DNA from 2 places in the Micromonospora sp. NPDC049048 genome. Region 1 is predicted to be linked to the other one. Evidence: riboswitches for the same ligand, from Rfam matches in the RefSeq annotation. Region 1 holds a riboswitch; the other holds the start of a gene.

Region 1 (5,113 bases):
CTCGCCGCCCTGCGCGCCATCCTCTGACCCACCCGCGCTGGCTGCCGCGCCCGCCGCCCGCGCCCACCCCGCCCGTGCCCGGGCGGGAGGCGGTGCTTCCACGGGTGGAACATCAGGGACCTTTCCCGCCCCGGGAGACAGCCCTGGTGTTCCACCCGTTCCCGTCGGCTCCGTCATGACTGCCGTTCGAGTTGGTCGATGTTGAGGGTGTGCGGCGGCGGTGGGCGTAACGGCACTCTGCCGGTGTGGACATCTGCCGGCGGTGGAACGCCACGGCTGTCACCGGGGGCGGTTGACCGACCTGGCGTTCCACTCGTCGGCGCGTTCGCGGAGGGCGGCCGTGACGAGGCGTACCGTCCGGTTTCGGTTCCGGAGCACGTCGTCGGCGGTGAAGCGCAGGACGATCCAGCCGGCCGCGCGTAGCGCGTTCAGCCGGGCGACGTCCTGCCGGAAGTGGACGCGTTCCCGGTGGTGGTCGCCGTCGTACTCGACCGCGACGCGCAGGGCCGGCCAGGCCAGGTCGACCCGGCCGACGAAACGGCCGGCGGCGTCGCGCACGTCGTGCTGCGGCGTGGGCGGGGGCAGCCCGGCGTCGAGCAGGAGCAGCCGGAGACGGGTCTCCATCGGGGACTCGGCCAGCGGCTCCGCCAGCGCCAGGATCTCCCGCAGCAGAGGCAGGCCGGGCCATCCGTGCCGCGCGTCGGCGTACGCGCGCAGTGCGGCGAGCTTCACCACCCGGCGGTGCAGCAACGCGTCCACGGCGACCAGAGCCTCGTCCCGAGGGGCCTGGCGGCCCAGGTCGAAGGCGGTGCGTAGGGCAGTGGTGACGGGCAGGCCGCCGAAGCGCGTGCGGTCGGAACCCGGCACCACGGATCGGGTCACCCGAAGACGAGGATGGGGTCGCATTCGCGCGGCGCGTGGTACCAGTACGGTGACCGGCGCGTCCCGGGCCAGCAGGTCGACGCCCCAGAGGTACGCGGCACTCCTTCCGGCGATCGCGGCGCCGGAGGGCAGGAGCAGGGCCACCGCATCGCACCAGAGCCGATGATCTGGCGCGAGCAGCGCGTCCCGATGCACGTACACATCGGGTAGCAGGCGTTGCCAGGACGGCCCGCGCAGCATGGCGCGGGTCAGGAGTCCGTCGGCGACGGCGGCGCTGGCGCGGAACGGCAGGAAGGCGAGGCCGGGCGGTACGCGGGCGGCTGAGGGCATCGGGACAGCGTGGCGTGACGAGGTTCTCGCCCGCCGCCCCACTCGCCGGGATCGGGTTGTCGGTGTGAGATCCGCGCTCCGACCTTGGCGGATCCGGCGATCCGTCGTACGGTGACAGCCGCAAGTGACCCACGGGAGCCCGGTGGACCGGGCTGAGAGGGGGGCTGTCAGCCCCCGACCGTCGAACCTGATCCGGGTAATGCCGGCGCAGGGAGGAGTGTTGCCGTGCCGTCCCTCGGGCGACTGCATCTCATCACCGACACCCGACCCGGGCGGGATCCGCTGGCCGTGCTGCGGGCCGCCCTACCGGTGGCCCGCACGGAACTCGTCGTGCAGGTCCGGATGACCGACGACGCCACCGACCGGGAGGCGTACGACCTGGCCTGCCGGGTCGTGGCGCTCTGCGCACGATACGGCGCCACCTGTCTCGTGAACGACCGGCTGCACGTGGCGCTGGCGGTGGGTGCCGCCGGTGGGCACGTCGGCGCGGAGGACCTGCCGGTCGCGGCGGCCCGCCGGGTGCTCGGCCCGACGGCCGTGCTCGGCGCCACCGCCCGCGAGCCGGCGACGGCCGCCGAGGCGGTCGCCGCCGGGGCCAGCTACCTGGGCGTGGGCCCCTGCCACGCCACCAGCACCAAGTCGGGGCTGCCGGCACCGATCGGCCCGGCGGGGGTTAGCGCCGTCGCCACCGCCGTGGACGTGCCGGTCGTCGCGATCGGCGGGGTGACCGCCGCCGACGTGCCCGCGCTGCTGGCCGCCGGGGCGTACGGGGTGGCGGTGGTCGGGGCGCTCTCCGGGGCGGAGGATCCGGGGCGGGCGACGGCGGAACTGCTGGGAGCGCTGGGGTGCTGAGCCGGCCGGACGTCGCCGTGGTGGGGGCGGGACCGGTCGGGCTGGCGATCGCCTGGCGCTGCGCGCAGCGCGGACTGCGGGTCGTCGTGCACGACCCCGCCCCGGGCACCGGCGCGTCCCACGTCGCCGCCGGGATGCTCGCCCCGGTCGCCGAGGCGTACTTCGGCGAGCACGAGCTGACCGGGCTGCTGACCGCCTCCGCCGCCCGCTGGCCCGCCTTCGCCGCCGAGCTGACCGCCGCCACCGGCGTCGACGTCGGCTACCGCACCGAGGGCACGCTGATGGTCGGGCTGACCGCCGACGACCTGGCCGAGGCGCGCCGGCTGTGGGCGTACCAGCAGGGGATCGGACTGCCGGTGACGCCGCTGCGCCCGTCGGCGCTGCGGGACCGCGAGCCGGCGCTGGCACCCCGGGTGCGCGGCGGCGCGCTCGCCGCCACCGACCACCAGGTCGACCCGCGGCGGCTGGTGCCGGCGCTGCGCGCGGCCGCCGAGCGGGCCGGCGCCACGCTGGTCCCCGCCGTCGTGCGCGCCCTGTCCGACGTGGACGCGCGGGTCACGGTGGTCGCGGCCGGTTGCGGGGCGGCGGCCCTGACGGGGCTGCCCGTGCGACCGGTGAAGGGGCAGGTGGTCCGGCTCCGCGCGCCCGGCGGCGGTGCGCCGGGCTTCCGGCACGTCATCCGGGGGTACGCCGACGGCGAGCCCGTCTATCTCGTGCCCCGCGCGGACGGGGAGGTGGTGGTGGGCGCGACCGTCGAGGAGCGCGCCGACACCGACGTCTCCGCCGGGGCGGTGCTGCGGCTGCTCCGCGCGGCCGTCGACCTGCTGCCCGAGTTGGCCGAGTACGACCTGGTGGAGACGGCCGCCGGCCTGCGCCCCGGCACCCCCGACAACGCCCCGATCCTCGGTCCGCTGCCGGGCCGGCCCGGCGTGCTCGCCGCGACCGGACACCACCGGCACGGCATCGTGCTCACGCCGGTCACCGCCGACCTGATCGCCGACCTGGTCGTCACGGGGACGGCGGACCCGCTGCTCGCCCCCTTCACCCCGGCCCGGTTCGCGCCGCCCGAGCCCGCCGAACCCGCCCCCGACCCGGCCGCCTTGCCCGGTCCGGCCGCTGTCTCTGGTCCGGCCGCCGCTCCCGGTCCGGCCGCCTTGCCTGGCCCGGCCGTCAGCGTCGGTCGGGCGCCTTCCGGCGGGCCGGGGGTCGTCGCCGGGCCTGTCGTCCCGGCCGTCGAGAGCCGGTCCGGTGCCGGACCGGCCGTACCCGAGGAGGAGCACACGTGGAACTGACGGTGAACGGCACCGGGCGCAGCCTGCCCGGCGGGTCGACCGTGGCGGACCTGGTCCGGGTGGTCACCGACCAGCAGCGTGGGCTCGCCGTCGCGGTCAACGGTGAGGTCGTGCCGCGTGCGGGCTGGCCGGCGACCGTGCTGCGCGACGGCGACCGCGTCGAGGTGCTCAGCGCCGCGCAGGGCGGGTGACGCGGTGAGCTTCGACCTGGGCGGCGTGAGCTTCACGTCCCGGCTGATCCTCGGTACCGGCGGCGCGGCCAACCTGCGCGTGCTGGAGGACGCGATCCGTGCCTCCGGCACCGAACTGGTCACCCTGGCCCTGCGCCGGGTCGACACCGCCCCGGGCGCCGCCGGCGGGCTGCTGGACCTGCTGGACCGCTGCGGCGTACGGCTGCTGCCGAACACTGCCGGCTGCTACACGGCGGGCGAGGCGGTCAAGGTGGCGCACCTGGCCCGGGAGGCGTTCGGCACGGACTGGGTGAAGCTGGAGGTGATCGGCGACGAGCGCACGCTGCTGCCCGACGGGGTGGAACTGCTGCGCGCCGCCGAGGAACTCGTCGCCGACGGGTTCGTCGTGTTGCCGTACACGTCGGACGACCCGATCCTGGCACGCCGGCTGGCCGACGTCGGCTGTGCCGCGGTGATGCCGGCGGGCGCGCCGATCGGCTCCGGCCTGGGCGTGTCGAATCCCCACCACATCCGGCTGATCCGGCAGGGCGTCGACGTGCCGGTGATCCTGGACGCCGGCATCGGCACCGCGTCCGACGCCGCGCTGGCCATGGAGTTGGGCTGCGACGCGGTGCTGCTCGCCAGCGCGGTCACCCGGGCCGCCGACCCGGTGGCGATGGCCACCGGGATGCGGTACGCGGTCGAGGCCGGCCGGCTCGCGTACGGGGCGGGGCGGATAGCGCGCCGCTTCCACGCGCTCGCCTCCACTCCGGACGAGGGACGGCCGGACCTGTGACCCGCCCCATCCCCACCAGCCCACCCCCGTCCCCGGCCCTGTTCCCAGCCCCGCCGCTGGCTCCGGCTTCGACCCCGGCAGATCTTGGTAGGAAACGGCCCTTCGAGGGGCCAGTTCCTACCAAGATCTCGGACGGTCCGGCGATTTCGGATCGTCCGGGGATCTCGGGCGGTCCGGTCGGCGTCGTGTTGCTTACCGACCGGAGGCAGGCTCGGCGGCCATTGGCGGAGGTCGTGGCGGGGGCGGTGGCCGGGGGAGTGCGATGGGTGGTGCTGCGGGAGAAGGACCTGCCCCGTGCCGAGCGCGCCGCGCTCGCCGTCGACCTGCGCGCGGTCCTCGCCGACGCGGGCGGCACGCTGGTCGTCGCCGGCCCCGACCCGCTCGGCGGGGACGCGGTGCACCTGCCGTCTGCGGGGCCGTACCCGCCGCCGTCCCTGGGCCTCGTCGGCCGCTCCTGCCACAGCCGCGCCGAACTGGCCCGACTGACCACCGAGGATTACGCCACCCTGTCACCGGTCTTTCCCAGCCGGACCAAACCAGGCTACGGCCCGCCACTGCGCGCCGACGGGCTGAGCGAGCTGATCGGGGCCAGCCCTGTTCCGGTCCTCGCGTTGGGCGGAGTGCAGAGCCCGGAGCAGGTGGTCGCCTGCGTCGAGGCGGGAGCCGTCGGCGTGGCGGTGCTTGGCGCGATCATGCGCGCCGACGACCCGACCGGGGACGCCGCCACGCTCACCGCCGCCTTCCGGTCGGCGGTCCCACCGCAGCCTCGCGGCCAGTGGGCACGCGCGGAG
Region 2 (5,113 bases), on a different contig from region 1:
CGTGCTCGCCGCACGCCTCGGCGGCGGTCCGGCCGATCGCGATGTCGCGACCGCTCCACACGTACGTGGTCGGCACCGTCACCGGGCCCGTGGCCGCCAGGTCCCGGCGGGACATGGCGCGGTACCAGTTCAGGGCGGCGGTCAGCGCGCCCGGCTCACGCATCGGGTCCGCGTACGCGGCCACCCGCGCGTCGTCACCGACCCCGTGCAGCATCCGGCGCAGCCCGGTCGCGTTCAGCGCCAGCAGCGCCCTCTCCGCCGTGCCCGGCTTGCGGAACACCGTCATGTACGCCGAGCGCGCCTTCTGCCCCGCGTCCTCGGCCAGCGCCCAGGCCATCGCGGCGGGGTGCGGCACGGAGACGGCGGTCAGCGTACGGACCCGCTCGGGGTACTGCGCCGCGACGGCCCAGGCCACGATCGCGCCCCAGTCGTGTCCCACCAGGTGCGCCGCGTCGACGCCCAGCGCGTCGAGTACGCCCACCGCGTCGGCGACCAGTTCCGGCAGCCGGTACGCCTCGACCTCCTCGGGCCGCGCGCCCGGCGAGTAGCCGCGCTGGTCCGGCGCGTACGTGCGCAGCCCGGCGGCGTGCAGCGCGGGCACCACGTCGTCGAACTCCCCGCCGTGCTGGGGGAAGCCGTGCAGCAGCAGGACGGGCGTGCCGCCCTCCGGTCCGCCGACGCGGGCGTCGAACGTGCATCCCCGGGCCTCGATCCGCATGATCGTGAGCCTACCCACGGCCGCACCCGGCCGCCCGGGACCGAGGGCCGCCGTCACTCGTACTGTTGCCGGGGTACGGGCACCTGCCGCCAGGACTCCACGTCCAGGTAGGGGATCTCCGCGTCGTTGACCGGGTCCCGGGCGACGCGGTCGCTGTAGCGGCCGGTGGCCTCGATCCAGGTGTCGTCGGCGAGCCCGTCGGGGACCGCGCCGGTGAGGCCCAGCTTGACCGGTCGCCCGTCGGCGGCGCAGCAGGAGAGCACCATCCGGGCCAGCAGCGGCCGGCCGTCGGGGCCGGTGGTCACGAAGCCGGTCAGTTGGACCCGGCGGTCGCCGATCGAGGTGCCCCGGTCGAACAGGGCCCGGGAGGCGTAGTCGAGTACGGCGACGCGCACCGGGTCGCCGTCGGGCAGCGGCGGGTAGTCCGACGGCTGCTGCCGGGTGGCGACGACGGTGCCGGCCTGCCCGGCCGCGTACGAGCCCAGGGCCGGCGGGGCCACCAGCAGCAGGCCCAGCACGGGCAGGATCAGCAGCCAGCCGGCCCACGGCTCGCGATGCCCGTGCCCGTCGTGCCCGTCGCCGTCGTGCCCGTCATGGTCACCACGAGCGTCGTGGTCGACGGGCGTGCGCCGCAGGAGCGGGCTCAGCTCGTACCAGAGGGTCATGACCGCGGCGGCCACCAGCAGCAGGCCGGCGGCGACCAGGAAGGGTCGCAGCCCTTCCTTGACGTAGCGCAGGTGCAGGTCGGTGAGGCTGGCCCGGATCACCGCGCCGCCGAGCAGCAGCAGGACGACCGCCTGCGCCTGCCGGTTCACAGCAGCACCGCCCCGGCCGTGGCGGCCACCACGACGGCCACCGCGAAGGTGGTCGGGGCGAACCGCAGCGCGAACCGCCGGCCGAAGACCCCGGCCTGCATCGAGATGAGCTTGAGGTCGACCATCGGCCCCACCACCAGGAAGACCAGTCGGGAGGTCAGCGAGAACTGCGACAGCGACGCGGCGACGAAGGCGTCCGCCTCGGAGCAGAGGGAGAGCAGCACGGCGAGGGCGGCCAGCGCGAGCACCGACAGCACCGGCTCGTCGGCGAGGGTCTGCAACCAGCGCTCGGGCACCACGACGTTGATCGTGGCGGCGGCCGCAGCGCCGATCACCAGGAACCCGCCGGCGTGCGTGACGTCGTGCCGGACGGCCCCCCAGAACGCCCGTCCGCGCGAGCCGCCGTCGAGTTCCGGCCGGCGCGGCAGCCGGATCCAGTCGGCCCGGCCGAGACGCAGCCACAGCCAACCCATGACCGTGGCGACGAGCAGGCTGGCGACGGCCCGGCCGAGGACCATCGCCGGGTCGTCGGGGAAGGCCACGGCGGTGGCGGTGAGCACGATCGGGTTGATCGCCGGGGCGGCGAGCAGGAATGCCAACGCGGCGGCCGGGGTGACCCCGCGCCGGATCAGCGACCCAGCGATCGGCACCGCGCCGCACTCGCAGCCCGGTAGCACCACGCCGGCCGCGCTGGCCACCGGCACCGCGAGCGCGGGGTGGCGCGGCAGCGCCCGGGCCCAGAACGACCGGGGTACGAAGACCGCGATCACCGCGGAGAGCAGCACGCCGAAGACGAGGAACGGCACCGCCTGCACCAGGACCGAGACGAAGACGGTGGTCCAGGTCTGCAACCGGGGCGCGGACAGGGCCCGGGCGACCGGCTCGCGGAAGACGAACAGCAGGATCAGCAGGCCGGCGAGCACCTCCACCGACCCGATCCGCCGGTCCGGGCCGCGCGGGGCCGCCGGCGTCTCCCCGCGTACGCCCGGGGCACCCACCCCGTCCGGCGCGCGGCGGTCAGCCTCGGATGTCACGTACGTGTCCCTCTGCCGGGTTCCCAGTGGCCGCCCGAGAGTACCGGGGGAACCGACAGCGTCGGTTCCCCCGCGTGGTGAGCAGCGCAGAGATCACCTTTGCTGGATGATCTTCGAAGGTGTTAGCGTCGGGCCACAACTTCACATCCGACAGGGGAGCGCACAGCGCTGAGAGTGCGGGCACCGCCCGCAGACCCTCGAACCTGATCTGGGTAATGCCAGCGCAGGGAGTTCGGTCGACCTCCAGCCGCGTCGACGTCCGGCACGTTCCGGGCGCGGCGTGCGTCTTCTCCTGGTTCTCGTTCGGGACTGGGAGCAATCATGCGAGACAACAACACCGCCACCCGGTGGCGTACCGTCGACGTCGTCGTCGCCGCGGTGATCGCGGTCGCCTTCGGCGTCATCTTCTGGGCGTGGGGCCTGCTGTGGCGGGCCGTCGACCCGGCGTTCGCGTTCTTCCCCGCCGGTCAGGCGATCATGTACGGCGTGTGGCTGGTCCCGGCCGTCCTCGGCGGCCTGGTGATCCGCAAGCCCGGGGCGGCCCTCTTCTGCGAGGCGGTGGCCGCGACGGTCTCCGCGCTGCTCGGCTCGGAGTGGGGCGGCGTCACCATCGTGCAGGGCCTGATCCAGGGGCTCGGCGCCGAACTGGCCTTCGCCGCGTTCCGGTACCGCTCGTTCCGGCTGCCCACCGCGCTGATCGCTGGCGCGCTGACCGGCCTCGGCGCGGCGCTGTTCGACTTCGTCGTCTGGAACAGCGAGACCGCCCTGGCCAGCTACCGCATCCCGTACGCCCTGCTCACCGTCGTCAGCGCCACGATCGTCGCGGGCGCCGGCGGCTGGGCCCTGACCCGTTCCCTGGCCACCACGGGCGCCCTGGACCGCTTCCCCGCCGCCCGCGACCGCACCCCGATCTAACCCCCACCCACCCGCTCACCGGCCGCGTTGATCATGAAGTTGTTGCCACGACACGCCGCGCCGAAGGACAACAACTTCATGATCAACGCCTGCGGGCGGGCAGGAAGGAGGACGGCGTGGGGGCGGTGACGCTGCGAGGGTTCGGGTGGCGGCACGCCGGACGTCGGGCGTGGGCCCTGCGCGGGGTCGATCTGCGCGTCGAGGCCGGCGAGCGGGTGCTGCTGCTCGGGCCCTCCGGGGCCGGCAAGAGCACGCTGCTCGCCGCGCTGGCCGGGCTGCTGCCCGAGGACTCGGGCGAGCAGGAGGGCAGCGTCGAGATCGACGGGCTCGACCCCCGCAAGGCCCGGGAGCGGGTGGGCATCGTCTTCCAGGACCCGGAGACCCAGCTCGTGATGGCCCGCAGCGGCGACGACGTGGCGTTCGGGCTGGAGAACCGCGGCACCCCCGCAGGGGAGATCTGGCCCCGCGTCGACGAGGCGCTCACGCGCGTCGGCTTCCCGTACCCCCGGGACCGCCCCACCGCCGCCCTCTCCGGCGGCGAGCAGCAGCGGCTCGCCCTGGCCGGGGTGCTGGCCCTGCGCCCCGGGTTGCTGCTGCTCGACGAGCCCACCGCCAACCTCGACCCCACCGGCGCGGCGCTGATCCGGGCGGCGGTGGCCGGCGCGCTGGACGCCGAGACCACGCTGATCCTGGTCGAGCACCGGGTCGCCGAGGCGCTGCCCCTGGTCGACCGGGTGGTCGTGCTCGAACCCGGCGGCGGCGTCCGCGCCGACGGCACGCCCGAGGCCGTCTTCGGCACGCACGGCGACGCGCTCGCCGCCGAGGGCGTCTGGGTGCCCGGGCGGCCCGTGCCGCCCCGCCACGCCACCGCGCCGGCCGGCGACGTGTTGCTCACCGCCGACCGGCTCGGCCTGCCGCCCCGGCTGGCCGCCGTCGATCTGACGGTACGCGCCGGCGAGGCGCTCGCCGTCGTCGGTCCCAACGGGGCCGGCAAGTCGACCCTCGCCCTGCTGCTCGGTGGCCTGCTCAGACCCGGAGCCGGCCGGGTCACGGCGACCACGGCACTGGCCGGCGGCGACGCCCGCACTCCCCCGCACCGCTGGCGCGCGCCCGCGCTGGCCCGCCGGATCGGGTCGGTCTTCCAGGACCCCGAGCACCAGTTCGTCACCAACACCGTCTTCGACGAGCTGGCTCTCGGCCCGCGCCGCACCGGCCAGCCCGAGGCGGCCGTACGCTCCACTGTCGACGACCTGCTGGGCCGGCTGCGGTTGGCGAAGCTCGCGGCGGCCAACCCGTACACCCTCTCCGGCGGGGAGGCGCGGCGGCTGAGCGTGGCGACCGCCCTGGCCACCGCGCCCCGCCTGCTCGTCTGCGACGAACCGACCTTCGGCCAGGACCGGCGCACCTGGCTGGAGCTGGTGGATCTCTTCGCCGAGCTGCGCGACGCCGGGCACGGCCTGGTCGCCGTCACCCACGATTCGGAGTTCGTCGCCGCCCTGGCGGATCGCCGCCTCACCCTGGAGCGCCCGTGATCAGCGACAGGACCGCCGCACCGGTCACCCACCCAGATCGCCGCGTCACCCTGGAACGCCCGTGACCAGCGACAGGACCGCCGCACCGGTCACCCACCC

Evidence for each region. Region 1 has a riboswitch for thiamine pyrophosphate ahead of thiE (thiamine phosphate synthase). Riboswitches for the same ligand answer to the same signal wherever they lie in the genome.
Region 2: it holds a riboswitch for thiamine pyrophosphate, as region 1 does, so the genes downstream of both, ACGFIG_RS11010 (ECF transporter S component) here and thiE (thiamine phosphate synthase) in region 1, are expected to answer to the same signal.

The regions. Positions count from the first base shown of each region.
Region 1 covers NZ_JBICTM010000001.1:543,878-548,990, forward strand. Annotated here, with positions in the region: gene ACGFIG_RS02645 (aldo/keto reductase) at 1-27, shown strand, start outside; gene ACGFIG_RS02650 (DUF559 domain-containing protein) at 280-1,212, opposite strand; TPP riboswitch at 1,335-1,443, shown strand; gene thiE (thiamine phosphate synthase) at 1,438-2,064, shown strand; gene thiO (glycine oxidase ThiO) at 2,058-3,356, shown strand; gene thiS (sulfur carrier protein ThiS) at 3,347-3,547, shown strand; gene ACGFIG_RS02670 (thiazole synthase) at 3,552-4,322, shown strand; partial or broken gene ACGFIG_RS02675 (thiamine phosphate synthase) at 4,484-5,065, shown strand.
Region 2 covers NZ_JBICTM010000003.1:76,618-81,730, reverse strand. Annotated here, with positions in the region: gene ACGFIG_RS11025 (alpha/beta fold hydrolase) at 1-718, opposite strand, end outside; gene ACGFIG_RS11020 (TIGR03943 family putative permease subunit) at 772-1,533, opposite strand; gene ACGFIG_RS11015 (permease) at 1,530-2,531, opposite strand; TPP riboswitch at 2,710-2,815, shown strand; gene ACGFIG_RS11010 (ECF transporter S component) at 2,889-3,482, shown strand; gene ACGFIG_RS11005 (ABC transporter ATP-binding protein) at 3,599-5,014, shown strand.